DNA from 4 places in the Nonomuraea sp. NPDC050536 genome. Region 3 is predicted to be linked to each of the others. Evidence: riboswitches for the same ligand, from Rfam matches in the RefSeq annotation. Region 3 holds a riboswitch; each other region holds the start of a gene.
What was found. A riboswitch is a leader RNA that binds a small molecule or an ion and turns the genes downstream of it on or off. The one in region 3 is predicted to bind cyclic di-AMP.
Positions count from the first base shown of each region.

Region 1: it holds a riboswitch for cyclic di-AMP, as region 3 does, so the genes downstream of both, ACIBHX_RS35795 (coiled-coil domain-containing protein) here and ACIBHX_RS18630 (CHAP domain-containing protein) in region 3, are expected to answer to the same signal.
Region 2: it holds a riboswitch for cyclic di-AMP, as region 3 does, so the genes downstream of both, ACIBHX_RS49455 (NlpC/P60 family protein) here and ACIBHX_RS18630 (CHAP domain-containing protein) in region 3, are expected to answer to the same signal.
Region 4: it holds a riboswitch for cyclic di-AMP, as region 3 does, so the genes downstream of both, ACIBHX_RS17880 (hypothetical protein) here and ACIBHX_RS18630 (CHAP domain-containing protein) in region 3, are expected to answer to the same signal.

Region 1 covers NZ_JBITHD010000015.1:262,134-265,465, reverse strand. The annotation lists gene ACIBHX_RS35805 (DeoR/GlpR family DNA-binding transcription regulator) at 1-270, shown strand, start outside; gene galT (galactose-1-phosphate uridylyltransferase) at 267-1,331, shown strand; cyclic di-AMP (ydaO/yuaA leader) riboswitch at 1,399-1,537, shown strand; gene ACIBHX_RS35795 (coiled-coil domain-containing protein) at 1,543-2,490, shown strand; gene ACIBHX_RS35790 (hypothetical protein) at 2,570-2,872, shown strand; gene ACIBHX_RS35785 (NlpC/P60 family protein) at 2,869-3,332, shown strand, end outside.
Region 2 covers NZ_JBITHD010000034.1:79,743-83,074, forward strand. The annotation lists gene ACIBHX_RS49450 (LuxR C-terminal-related transcriptional regulator) at 1-164, shown strand, start outside; gene ACIBHX_RS49455 (NlpC/P60 family protein) at 520-1,557, opposite strand; cyclic di-AMP (ydaO/yuaA leader) riboswitch at 1,563-1,712, opposite strand; gene ACIBHX_RS49460 (amino-acid N-acetyltransferase) at 1,990-2,556, shown strand; gene ACIBHX_RS49465 (RDD family protein) at 2,642-3,332, shown strand, end outside.
Region 3 covers NZ_JBITHD010000006.1:6,921-10,252, reverse strand. The annotation lists gene ACIBHX_RS18635 (RNA polymerase sigma factor) at 1-874, opposite strand, end outside; gene ACIBHX_RS18630 (CHAP domain-containing protein) at 1,000-1,701, opposite strand; cyclic di-AMP (ydaO/yuaA leader) riboswitch at 1,715-1,850, opposite strand; gene ACIBHX_RS18625 (Gfo/Idh/MocA family protein) at 1,927-2,883, opposite strand; partial or broken gene ACIBHX_RS18620 (aldo/keto reductase) at 2,894-3,332, opposite strand, start outside.
Region 4 covers NZ_JBITHD010000005.1:399,743-403,074, reverse strand. The annotation lists gene ACIBHX_RS17885 (alpha/beta fold hydrolase) at 1-649, opposite strand, end outside; gene ACIBHX_RS17880 (hypothetical protein) at 748-1,533, opposite strand; cyclic di-AMP (ydaO/yuaA leader) riboswitch at 1,746-1,881, opposite strand; gene ACIBHX_RS17875 (DUF5302 domain-containing protein) at 2,046-2,246, opposite strand; gene ACIBHX_RS17870 (MDR family MFS transporter) at 2,282-3,332, opposite strand, start outside.

The sequences.
Region 1 (3,332 bases), on a different contig from region 3:
CTCTTCCTGGGGGTGCACGGGATGAGCGTGCGCGCCGGGTTCACCACGCCGAACCTGCTGGAGTCCGAGACCGACAGGGAGCTGGTAGCGGCGGCGCACCGGCTGGTCGTGCCCGCCGACCACACCAAGTGGAACACGGTCGGCATCAGCACGATCGCCGAGCTGGCCGAGGCCGACGTGGTCATCACCGACTCCGGGATGCCGCAGGAAGCACGTACCGAGCTGGCCGAACGGGCCGGAGAACTGATCATCGCGGAGGGCTCGCAGTGAAGCGCACCATCACCCACCTGGCGGACGGCCGAGAGTTGATCTACTTCGATCAGCGTGACGACGCCGACAGGAGCGCGATCGACCGGCGGGCGCTCGATCCCAGGCCGGTGGCTTCCGAGCTGCGGTACGACCCGCTGACCGAGGAGTGGATCGCGATCGCCGGGCACCGGCAGACGCGCACGTTCCTGCCCCCGGCAGACGAGTGCCCGCTGTGCCCGTCCACGGACACGCGGCTGTCGGAGATCCCGGCCCACGAATACGACGTGGTGGTGTTCGAGAACCGCTTCCCCTCTTTCTCTGGAAATTTCGGGGCTTATCACGATGTGGGCGGGCTGAGTGAGGTCCGTCCGGGCGTGGGGCGGTGCGAAGTGGTCTGCTTCACCTCCGACCACGACTCCTCCTTCTCGCGGCTGTCCGACGCGCAGGTGGAACTGGTCATGGAGGCCTGGGCCGACCGTACGGCGGAGCTGTCCGGGATCGAGGGCGTCGAGCAGGTCTTCGTCTTCGAGAACCGGGGCGAGGAGATCGGCATCACGCTCCCCCACCCGCACGGTCAGATCTACGCCTACCCCTACATCACGCCGCGCACCAAGCTCCACCTGGCCGCCGCGGAGAAGCGCCCCACCCTGTTCGCCGACGTGCTCACCGCCGAGCGCGCCGCCGGGACCCGGGTGGTGGCCGCCAACGACCTGTGGACCGCCTTCGTGCCCGCCGCGGCGCGCTGGCCGTTCGAGGTACACGTCTACCCGCACCGCCAGGTTCCGGACCTCGCGGCGCTGTCGGAGGCGGAACGGGCCGCGTTCGCGCCGCTCTACACCTCGGTGCTGCGGGCGCTTGACGGGCTGTTCGGGGTGGCCATGCCGTACATCGCGTCCTGGCACCAGGCGCCGGTGCGGCAGCGGCGCGAGCTGGGATACCTGCACCTGGAGCTGTTCAGCATCAGGCGGGCGCCGGGGAAGCTGAAGTACCTGGCGGGGTCGGAGTCGGCGATGGGCGCCTTCGTCAACGACGTGCTGCCGGAGGAGGCGGCCCGCATGCTTCGATCACAGGTAGATCACTAATTGATTTCGCCTTGGAGTCGCATTACCCCGGATATACGACTAGTATCCCTCACGCATCGGTCGTAACACCCGTTGCATGCCTAATCCCGGGCGCGTCGCCCGGGAGCCGGGGACCCACCGCACTCCGGGGTGAATCCACGCAAGTGGTAGGGAAGCTCCCACGCCCGAACCCGTCAGCTAACCCGGTCGGCAGAGGGAGAGGAACCCCCACGTGGCACGGGCGAACTTCGCCATCGGCCTCATCGCCGCCACAGCCGTGGCCCTCAGCGCCACTACTCCCGCCTCGGCGGCCCCCAAGCCCACGGAGAAGCAACTCCGCGCCGAGCTGAAGCAGCTCAACAGCAAGATCGACACGCTCATCGAGTCCTACAACGCCAAGCGGGTCGAGCTGACCAAGGCCAAGAAGGCGGCCGAGACCGCCAAGCAGCGCCTGGCCACCGCCCAGCAGGGGCTCGACCAGGCCGAGCGGAAGGTGGCCGAGCTGGCCACGCTCCGCTACCAGAACGGCGACCCGGCGCTGTCCAGCCTGATCCCGCCACCGACCGGCAGCGGCGCCGCCGTACTCGAGCAGCTCACCTCCGACCAGGTGGCGATGGTGCAGGCGGTGACCACCGCCCGTGACGAGACGAAGCAGGCCTCCGACGACGCGGCCGCGCTGGCCGCGCGGATCAAGGCCAACGCCGACGACGTCGGCAAGGAGAAGGACCAGGCCGAGGGGCTCATCAAGGACATCCAGCAGAGGCTGCAGAACCTCATCCCCTACGGGCCCGGCCGCAAGTCCGACGGATCCTGGGCGCCCGAGCTGCCCGGCGGCTCCGACAACATCACGCCGCGCATGCGCACGATCCGCGGCCTGATCGAGAAGAACTTCAAGCTGCCCTTCGACGTCGGCTGCTTCCGCTCCGGCGGTGGCGGCGAGCATCCGCTCGGGCGCGCCTGCGACTTCATGATGAGCTCAGGCGGCACGATGCCCGGCGCCGCCAACAACACGCTGGGCGATCAGATCGCGGCCTGGGCGCTGAAGAACCAGGACAAGCTCGGCGTGAAGTACGTGATCTGGAAGCAGCGCATCAACATGGGCTCAGGCTGGCGCGCCATGGAGGACCGCGGCAGCATCACCGAGAACCACTACGACCACGTGCACATCTCGATGAACTGACAGCCGAGCCAGATCGATCACAAAGGTGATAAATTCCCGTGATGTCTGATGTCCATGGGGCATGGCGGGAGAGGCTTTCATGGCGGGGTTCGATATCTACTTCGACGCGCTCGAAGACTGTGCGGGTAAGGCCAACGGCGTCGCGAACCAGTTCAAGACCGTGGCCGACGAGAACCCGGCAGGCCCCACGCAGTCCTGCTTCGGCTCCCTCCCGGACGCCTCCGGCAAGCTCGTCGAGGCCGTCAAGAAACTCGAGTCGAAGCTCGCCTCCGAGACCCGGCACGCCCAGCGAAACCTGAAGAAGGTCGAAGCGGCCCTGTACAAGGTCGTCAGCAACGTCCGCAAAGCCGACAACCCAGGCTCCGAGGTGGCGCAGGCGTGACGGACATCTGGCAGTCGTACCTCAGCGCCATCCAGAACATCATCAACGACCTGAACGGCGATGATGACGCGATCTACAAGATCGCGAAGCGCTGGCGGACACTGGCCACCAACGCGACCACGCACGTCGGCACCCTCAAACGCGCGGTCACCACCGTCGACGACGCCTGGAACGGCGACGCCTCCGAGAGCTTCAAGACGCACATGGCCCAGTATCCCCAGGCCGCCAATGCGCTGAGCGGCGCGCTGACGAGCTGCGCCGACAAACTGGACACCGCAGGGACGACGCTGGCAAGCACCAGACGCGAGGTCCAGTCCATCTATCACCAAGTGGACGAGAAGCGTAAGAACAGCGACGGCGACCCGACCGAGGGCGCCAAGTCCGAGCTGGCCACCGCGCTGGGGCGAGCCCAGATGCAGAAGCAGCTGGCGGTCGACGCCGTCGGCAAAGCCACCGACGA
Region 2 (3,332 bases), on a different contig from region 3:
TCCTCGCGGAGCTCGCCACTGGAGTCACGGTCGATCGGGTGGGCCGCCGCCTGGACATCAGCGGCCGCACGGTCCGCCGCCGCCTCCGCTGCATCTGCGACCGCATCGGCGTAGCCACCGCTATCGAAGCCGTCGCCTGGGCATGCCGCCGCCAACTCATTTGACGCCCATTGTCACGTTCCACCCGCACCTCCCCTGCTCTTTTGATGTACGGCGAGCCGTCCCACCTGCTTGTTCCGTGTACGGCAAGCCGCCCCACCCCTTGTTTCCTGTACGGCTTGTTTCCTGTACGGCGAGCCGCCCCCACCCGCCGCCCTCCGTACTTCGGCTGAGGACCCGCGACCGGCGCTTCCGGCGAGTCGGCGCCCCCACCTCGCCGCCACGGCGCCCCGTGATCGTGGCACTCGGGCACCGCACCGGCGTACAAAGCTGCCGACAGTACAAACCCCGTGCGGCGGGGGTCGCCGGACAAAAGCAGTCCCGCCTTACGGGAACCGCAGGCGGGACGCTGGAGAGGAATTAGTCGGCGATGCGGACGGCGCCTGCGAAGGGGCGGTTGCCGAGGGGGGCGATGCGGACGACGTCGCCGGTCTGGGGGGCGTGGACCATCATGCCGCCGCCGATGTAGATGCCCACGTGGTGCAGGTCGCTGTAGAAGAAGACCAGGTCGCCCGGCTGGAGCTCCTCGCGGGAGATGTGCCGTCCGGCCGTCCACTGGTCGCCCGTGTAGTGCGGCAGTGAGATGCCGACGGTCTGGTAGGCGGCCATGACCAGGCCCGAGCAGTCGTAGGTGCTCGGCCCTGCGGCGCCCCAGACGTACGGCTTGAGCTGCTGGGTGAGCGCCCAGCGGGCCGCCGCGGCGGCCTTGCCGGAGCCGACGACGGGCAGGTTGACCTTGACCGCGCGGGTGCCGGGGCGGCCGGCCTCGCCGATGGCGCGCTTGTAGAGGTTGCTCTCGACCTTGGCGACCAGCTTGCTGATCTTGTCGCGCTTGTCGGAGAGGTCGGTGACGAGCTTCTGCACCTCGGTGATGCGGGCGTTGGCGCTGTCGCGGGCGCGCTGGGCGGTTTCCATCGCCTGGGTGATCTGGTTGACCGCAGCGCCCTGCTGCTCCTCGATGACGTAGGTGGTGGCCGCCCGGTCGAGGAAGGTGTTGGGGTCGGTGGATCCGGCGAAGGCCAGGGCCTTGCCGAGGCCGCCGGAGATGTACTCGTTCGTGGCCAGCTCGGAGGCGATCGCGCGCTTGGACTCGAGCTGGGCGTTGCTGTCGGCGAGCGTCTTCTTGGCGATCTCGACCGACTTCTTGGCGGTCTTCAGCCGCTCGCGCTGACCGTTGTACTGCTCGGTCAGCGTCTCGATCTGTGTGTGCATCGCCTGCACCTGGGCCGACAGTTCCTTCAGCGAGGGCTTGGGCGCGGCGGTGGCGGAGGTCACGGGCAGGGCAAGCACTAAGGCCGTCAGGGTGGTGGCGACGACGGCGAGCCTGCGGGCGAGACGTTCCGGAGGGCGGGCATTCTTGCCCGCCTGCTTCCCCCCGCGGTCGCGCGTGCGCTTCACCAACCAGCTCCTTTCTGCGGCGCCTACCGGGTTAGCTGACGGGTTCGGGCCGGAGCAGCCCTACCGAGCGGCGGTGCTCGGATTCACCCCGGTGATGGCGCGTGGCCACCGGTGGGTCCCCGGCTCCCCTTGCGGGGATTGGGCGCGTCACCCAGAAGGGTGACATCGACGGTGGACACTAGTGCACCTGCGGTTCGTGCTCAACCAGAACTGCCAAGTCCGTAGAGGTTTCGCAACCGGAGGGTCACGAGGGGATCACGCGGACAGCCGTGCAGGATCGACTTTACGTCCTGTTTGCCCCAGCTTTGACCGCGCCTGATGGGATTCCAGGTTGAAAGGCTGATCGTGGTCGTATGGCCACATCATGTGACTACTACTCGTATACGGAAGAGTTAGGGATGAGCCGTAATGGGATCGGTAGGCTGAGCGCCCATGGAGCAGGCCGCCGAGCTGGCAGTCAGTGAAACCGAGGTCCCCGAGGTCGCGGTGCGGCGTGCCCGCACGCCCGACGTCAGGATGATCAGGCGACTCGTCGACGCCTATGCCGGTGCAGGTCCACGCCTGCTGGAGAAGGCCACCGTGACCCTGTACGAGGACGTGCAGGAGTTCTGGGTGGCCGAGCGGGGTGGGCAGATCGTCGGCTGCGGCGCGCTGCACGTTCTCTGGGAGGATCTCGCCGAGATCCGCACGCTGGCGGTCGATCCGGAATTCCGCGGGCTGGGGGTCGGTCACAGAATCGTCTCGGCCTTGATCCACACCGCGAAGGAGCTCGGTCTGCGCCGGGTTTTCTGCCTCACATTCGAGGTCGACTTCTTCGCCCGACATGGTTTCCGCCCGATCCAGGGCACCCCGGTCTCACCCGAGGTCTACGCCGAACTGCTGGCCTCGTATGACGAGGGTGTGGCCGAGTTCCTTGATCTGGAACACGTCAAGCCGAACACCCTGGGCAACACCAGGATGCTGCTCCACTTGACACCGGGTGACTCGGTCCTTGACTAATGGGAAAGATGATTGTTGATACCTATGCCGATACGTTGGGCCACACAGGCATGTGCCACATGCGCACTCGAAGCGAGGTGACACGGTGAGCACCGGACAGCCGCCGTATCCACAGGACGATTCCGGCGAGAATGCTGCCGGGACTCCCGAATACGGCCAGCAGAACGTGGGCCGGCCCCAAGGCGAGCCCGACCCGGACGTGACGGTCGTGGGTTACCGGGCCGATGACTACAACCAGCAGCCCAATTACGGGCAGCAGCCCGGATATGGCCAGCAGCAGCAGTACGGCCAGCAGCCCCAGCAGGGGCAGCAGCAGTACGGCCAGCAACCGCAGTACGGCCAGCAGCAGCCCGGCTACGGGCAGCAGCCTCAGTACGGCCAGCAGCCCGGTTACGGGCAGCAGCCGCAGTCCCAGCAGTATGGTCAGCAGCCGCCTTCCCAGCCGCAGTACGGGCAGCAGCCCCAATCGCAGCCGGGTTACGGGCAGCAGTACGGCCAGCAGCCCTCGGACCCGCAGTACGGCCAGCAGCCTTCGGGCCCGCAGTACGGGCAGCAGCCCCAGTCCCAGCCGGACTACGGCCAGCAGCCGCAGTCGCAGCCTGGCTACGGTGACCAGCCGGGTTACGGCCAGCAGCAGTACGGCCAGCCCGGCTACGCCCAGCCGGGTCAGCAGCAGTACGGCCAGCCCGGCTACGGCCAGCCCCAGCAGGGCTACGGCCAGCCGGCCTACGGTCAGCCCGGTTACGGCCAGCCGGTCGGCGTCCAGCCGCCCGGCG
Region 3 (3,332 bases):
GCAGCGTGTAGGGGCCGCGCGCGGCGCTGAGCGTCCCGGCGCGCTCCAGCGACTCCAGGCCGCGGGTGATGTGCGGCCGGTCCCAGCGGGCGCGGTCCTGCTCGAGCAGCAGCACGGGCTCGCCCGACGGGCCCACCCGGGCGGCCGAGCGCGACTGCTGGATCTCCATCAGCGCGACCAGCCCGTGCACCTCGGGCTCCGCGGGCATCAGCCCGGCCAGGACGCGGCCCAGGCGCAGCGCGTCCTCGCACAGCCCCGGGCGCATCCAGTCGTCACCGGCGGTCGCCGAGTAGCCTTCGTTGAAGATCAGGTAGATGACCTCGAGGACGGACGTGAGCCGTCCCGCCAGCTCCGCGCCCTGCGGTACCTCGAACGGCACGCCCTTGTCGGCCAGCGTCCGCTTCGCGCGGACGATCCGCTGGGCCACCGTCGGCTCCGGCACCAGGAAAGCCCGGGCGATCTCGTCGGTGGTCAGCCCGCCGAGCACCTTGAGCGTGAGCGCCACCCTTGCCTCGGTGGACAGCACCGGATGGCAGGCGGTGAACACCAGCCGCAGCAGGTCGTCCTCGATCTCGTCGACCTCGGGCAGGTGCTCGGTGTCGTCCAGAGCGTGACCGATCTCGGCGAGCTTGCGCTCGTAGTTCTGCTGGCGCCTGATCAGGTCGATCGCCCGCCGCTTGGCCACCGTCATCAGCCAGGCGCCCGGGTTGCGCGGCACGCCCGTCTCCGGCCACTGCTCCAGCGCGGCTACCAGGGCGTCCTGCGCCAGCTCCTCGGCCAGGCCCAGGTCGCGGACGAGGCCCGTCAGCCCGGCGATCAGCCGGGCCGCCTCGATCCGCCAGACGGTCTCAACCGTGCGATGAGCGTCGGTCACCGGGCCATCACAGCAGCTCACCCGTCCCGCTGACAACGGTGTCCCGGCCGGTCTTGTCCACGATCGTGAACTTCACGAATGGGGGATCGATCATGACCGGCAGGACACGCAACGGCGGGGAGGGGTCAGGAGGCGTACTCGGGGTAGCCGTAGCCGACGACCTGGGACTTGGGGCGGACGCGCTTCTCGACCTCACCGTTGCCGGTGTTGCCCTCGATCGTGGTGATGGTCCCGTTGTGGTTGTCCTTGACGACGAAGCCGACGTGGTCGATGTCGTCGAGGCTCTTGCTGCCGTCCCAGGCGTAGTAGACGACCGCGCCGGGCTTGGGGGTGTTGCCCCAGCGCTTGTTGTTCTTGAACCACTTGGCGTAAGTGACGGTGTAGGCGTCCCAGCCGACGGTGGAGCGGGCGCCGGTCTGCTCGCCCACCCAGGAGACGAACATGGCGCACCACGCGGCGTTCCGGTACTCCGCCTTGCTGCCGCCGTCGCGCCTGACGGTCTCCGTGGCGCGCGGGGAGTTCATGTACCACTTCTGGAACTTGGTCCCACCGCCGCTGGCGTCTTCCCTGGTGCCGATCTGCCTGGCGGCCAGCGTCAGGACCTGGGCCGCGGTGACCCTCGCCTTGACAGTGTGCGCCTTGACGGTGTGCGTCTTCGTGTAGGTCTCGTCGGTGATCACCTGCGCGGCGGGCGCCTTCACCGAGGCGGTGTCGGCGGTGGCGGCCTGGGCCGCGTGGGAGCCGAAGGCGGTGGTGAGGACCGTCAATCCGAGGACGGCGTGAGCGTAACCGATCTTGGGCGCACGAGTAAGACGATGCTTGACCATCGGGTGGGAGATCTCCTTGCTTCCATGCCGCTTACCGAGTTAGCTGACGGGTTCGGGCGTGGAAGCTGCCCTACGGCACCGTGGTGCCGATTCACCCCAAGGACGTGGGTCCCCGGCTCCGCGCGAGGCGGACTCAGCGGTCACAGGGTTTTCCTGTGATGTGGCAACGAAAAGGTTGCCCGGACATGGAGAAAGTAATACATGCGGCAAGAGGGTGACAAATCCCTAAAGGTAAAGTTTGGTGATCTGCCCCCGTGCTTCGTCCAGCAACCCGGCCATCGCGAGGCTCTCATCCAGCGGCATGACAGGGCTTTCCGTGCGCCCCTCGGCCAGGGCGTCGCGCACCTCACGAAGCTCGCCCGCGTAGCCGTTTTCGGCCGGATCGAGCAGGTGCTCGGAGGGGCTCACACCGGGTCCTGACAGCACGACCCGGCGCGGCGCCCAGAAGGGCGCGTCGATGTCGGCACGCAGCGAGGAGCCCACCACGGTGGCCGTGTTCGGGTAGGCGGCGAGTAAAGAGACGTCCACGAGCGCCCGGGCGCCGGACGGGTAGATCAACACGCCGCCCGCTTCAGCGTCCACCCCGGTGGGCGCGAGCGAGCCCGTCACGTGCAACGACGCAGGCTGGCCGAGCAGCAGCTGGGCCAGCCCGAACGGGTAGATGCCCAGGTCGAGCAGCCCTCCGCCGCCCAGCGCAGGGGCGAAGAGCCGATGGGCGGGATCGAAGGGCTGCGCGAAGCCGAAGGACGCCTGCACCGACCGGACGTCCGTCACGGACTCCTTGACCATGCGGATCAGCGGGTTGAAGCGCATCCACATGGCCTCCATCAGGAAGACCCCGGTCTGGCGGGCCAGCCGGACCATGCGCTCGGTGTCGGCGACGGAGGCGGTCAGCGGCTTCTCGCACAGCACCGCCTTACCGTGCGCGAACGCGGCCTCGGCCACCTCCAGGTGCTGGGCGTGCGGGGTGGCCACGTAGACGGCGTCCACCTCGGGGTCGGCGCACAGCTCGTCGTAGGAGCCGTACGGCGTGCCGCCGAACTCGGCCGCGAAGGCGGCCGCCCGCTCCGGAGAGCGCGATGCGACAGCCGCGACCCGCATCCCGGGCTCTGCCGCGATGACCGCGGCGACGGTCCTGGCGATGCCGCCGGTCGCCGCGATGCCCCACCCTAAGTCCGCCATGCCGATCACCCTATCGGTTGAAGGTCGCCGGATCGGGGCCCAGTCGCGTGCCCCTGCTCAGCGCGCCGATGGCCGCCATGTCCTCGGCGTCGAGGAGGAAGTCGAAGACGTCGATGTTCTCCCGTATCCGCGCCGGCGTGACGGACTTGGGGATCACCACGTTGCCGAGCTGGATGTGCCAGCGCAGCACGATCTGGGCGGGCGATTTGCCGTGCTTGTCGCCGAACACGGCCAGCGCGGGGTCCTCCAGCAGGCCGCGGCCCTGGCCGAGTGGGCTCCACGCCTCGGTGAGGATGCCGTTGGCGGCGTGATAGGCGCGCAGCTGCTTCTGCGGGAAGTACGGGTGCAGCTCGATCTGGTTGATCGACGGGGTGATCTCGGCCTCCCGGTCGAGCCTCTCCAGATGGTCGAGAGTGAAATTCGACACACCGATGGCCTTGACCCGGCCC
Region 4 (3,332 bases), on a different contig from region 3:
CGCGGACCCCGGCCAGCGCCTCGGTCCTGTCGGGCGAGGCCATGATGGCGGCGAGCTGGCGGGCGGTCCCGTCCGGGTCCCAGGCCCGGTCGTAGGCCGTCCCGGTCATCCGGGTGACCCGCTCATGGTCGAACGGAAAGCCGGGTGAGCCGATGATCGACCAGGTGTGGAGCTCGTGCTCGATGAGCGCCTCGCGCTCCGACGGCGGCGCCGACATGAGCACCGCCAGCGCGGCCTCCGTCGGCGGGGAGATCGACGGTCCCGGCGTCGACATGATCGAGGTGAGCGTGAGCACCCGCTCGGGGTGCCGGACGGCCAGCGCCTGGGCGATCATGCCGCCCATGGAGGCGCCCACGATGTGCGCCGCCTCCCAGCCGAGCGCGTCGAGCAGCCCGGCGGCGTCGTCGGCCATGTCCTCCAGCAAATAGGGAGGATCGCCCGCCTGTGGCAGGTGGGTGGACAGGCCCGAGTCGCGGTTGTCGTAGCGGACGACGTGGTGGCCGTGCTCGGCCAGAAGGCCGCACAGGTCGTCGTCCCAGTGGATGAGCTGGGCGCCGAGGCCCATGATCAGCAGAAGGGGCCGCCCGTCGGGCGACCCCATGCTCTCGTAGACGATCTCGATGCCGTTGACGGGAACGCGCGTGGTCACCCGATCAGAATGGCATTCTAGTTTCTCGACGTAAAGAGGAAAGGGCCCTCCACGCGGCCGTCCAGGGGGAAGGGGCGGCCGCGAGGAGGACCCTGGTATCAGCGGCGGACGAGCTTGCGCAGCTTGTCCTGGCCGAGCACGAGCCCACCGCCGAGGATGGCCAGGCCGCCGGCGATGGCGAACCCGCCGACGCCGTTCGACTCGTTGACCGGCTGGGCGGCGGCGGCAGCAGCCACCGCGGCGTTCAGCGGGGCGGGCTTGTCCTGCGAGGGCTTGGCAGGCAGCGCGGCCTGGGCCGGAGCGTCCGGCTGCTTGGGCGCGGGCTTCGGCTTCGGGGCCTGGGGCAGGACGATCTTCGGCGGCTTGGCCGGGTTGTGGTCCATACGCGCCCACGCGCCGGTGGAGAAGGAGACGGGGTAGTTCTTCTTGCCCGCGCCGCCGCCCCACTTGGTGATGACGTAGCTGACCTTGATGTGGCCCTCGCCACCGACGCCGTCGACGCCGAGCGTGGAGGAGTTGAACTTGCCACCGGTGAGATGGGCGAAGGTCTTGGCGTCCAGGTCGAGCATGACACCGCTGCTGGAGGGGGTACCTGGGCCGCGGTCGCCGACGAAGAACGGCGCCTTCTTGCCCTTGTAGATGACGTAGCCCTCGGTGAACAGGGGCCAGCTGGGGCTGGCGACCAGGCCCTTCTGCATGGGCTTGCCGCTGGCGGGCAGGCCGGTGTCACCGGCGCGGCCGGAGGAGTCGTCCCAGAAGTAGGAGGCGGTGGTCGCTCCCTTGAGCAGGGGCCTCTTCTGGTCGAAGGAGTCGGCGTGGGCGGCGGTGGTGCTGATGGTCAGCGCGCTGATGAGACCGGCGCCGAGCAGGGCGAAAGAACGCATGCCAAAAAGGGCAGACATGGAAAAGCAAAGTCCTTCGTGTGGAGACAGGGCAAAGCGCTCAATCAGCAGGGCGTAGCCGGGCAGAAGGCCATACGGTCACTACGCAGAGCGCAGGGGGGAAAGCTGTGGGGGGAAGCTGTGGGGAAGCGCGCCGTCAGTCGGCTGCGGCAGGGTGTGACTCTGTGCGCGGCGGGGGAGCGTGCATGTGAGTAAAGTCCTCTCCATCTCGCCTACCGGGTTAGCTGACGGGTTCGGACGTGGAGATGCCCTACCGGCTCGCGAGCCGGATTCACCCCAAGGAACGTGGTTCCCCGGTTCCCGCGGTGCGGGATTCGGCGCCTGCTGGCGGCCTCTTCCTTGTGAAGGGCACGGTCACCAGCTGGTAACGCAAAGGACTCTATGGGCCAAATCCGGCAAAAGCAAAACAAAACCCATGAAAAGGGCAGAAGATCTACCTTTGTGGGTCAAAAGAGAGGGGGTACGGCAAGCCGTACCCCCTAGAAACACCAGCGTCAGCCGCCGCTCTTGCGCCGGAACGCGCGCTTGCTGCCGGCCGGACCGTGAGCCCCGTGAATCTTCGACGGATCCCCGCCCCTGCCACCCGCGGCCGTGTCGGCGTTCTGGTTGCGCTTGCGCTCCAGGGCCTCACGGAACTTGCGCTTCATCTCGTCCTCGGGAGTCTCGCTGACTTCCTGCTCCGGTGTTTCCGCCATGAGGACCTCCTGGTGTTGGGGACCCTCAAAGTTTCTCACGATGCCAAACCCGCCTCCACCTTGACCTGCGCCTGCGAGTTGCGCGCCATCACGCCGCCGCGCAGCGCCAGGATCGCCACGAGCGCGATGGCGGCGCCCGCGACGCCCAGCATCGGGATGACCTCCGCGGCCGCGGCGGCGTGCGCGGCGGGCAGCCCGTGGCGCGGCGCCTGGCTCGCTATCACGGAGGTGTAGGCGGTGCCGGCGAAGGCGAGCGCGACCGAGCCGCCGACCTGGCGGAAGAAGGTCAGGTTGGCCGAGGCCACGCCGATGTGCTGCGGTGGCACCGACTGCTGCGCGGCCACGGTGAGCCCCGACAACATCGGGCCCATGCCCAGCCCGATCAGCACCATCCAGCCCGCCAGCAGCCAGGGCGAGGTGTCGACGGCCAGATTCACGCACAGCAGCGTGCCCGCGATCAGCAGGAACGGCGAGGCCATCAGCCACGGCTTGTACTGGCGGGTCCTGGTCATCAGGGCGCCCATGATGATGCTGCCCGACACCATGGCCAGGGTCAGCGGGTAGATCCGCATCCCCGAGGCGGTGGCGCTCACGCCGAGCGCCGACTGGAAGTAGCGCGGCAGGAAGACCACGCCGGCGTACATGCAGAACGCCGTGAAGAACGAGATCACCATGACCAGCGTGTAGTTGCGGTTGGCGAACAGCCCCATCGGCATGATCGGATGCTCCACCCGCAGCTCGACCAGCACGAACACGACCAGCAACGCCAGCGCGAGCAGGATAGGAACGACCACCGCCGCGCTCGTCCAGGTGTGCCCGTCGACGCCCTTCTCGGTCAGGCCGACCAGCAGCGCGCTGATGGCCACCGTGAACACGCCGATGCCCAGGTAGTCGGGCCGCCCGCCGCCCGTGCCCGCACGGCGCGGCAGCTGCAGCCAGACGATCGCCATCAGGACGATCCCGAGCGGCACGTTCACGTAGAACGACCAGCGCCAGTTCGCCTGGTCGGTGAAGACACCGCCGACGAACGGCCCGGCCAGGAAGCTCAGCGCCATCACCGCGCCGAGCGCGCCCTGGACGCGCGAG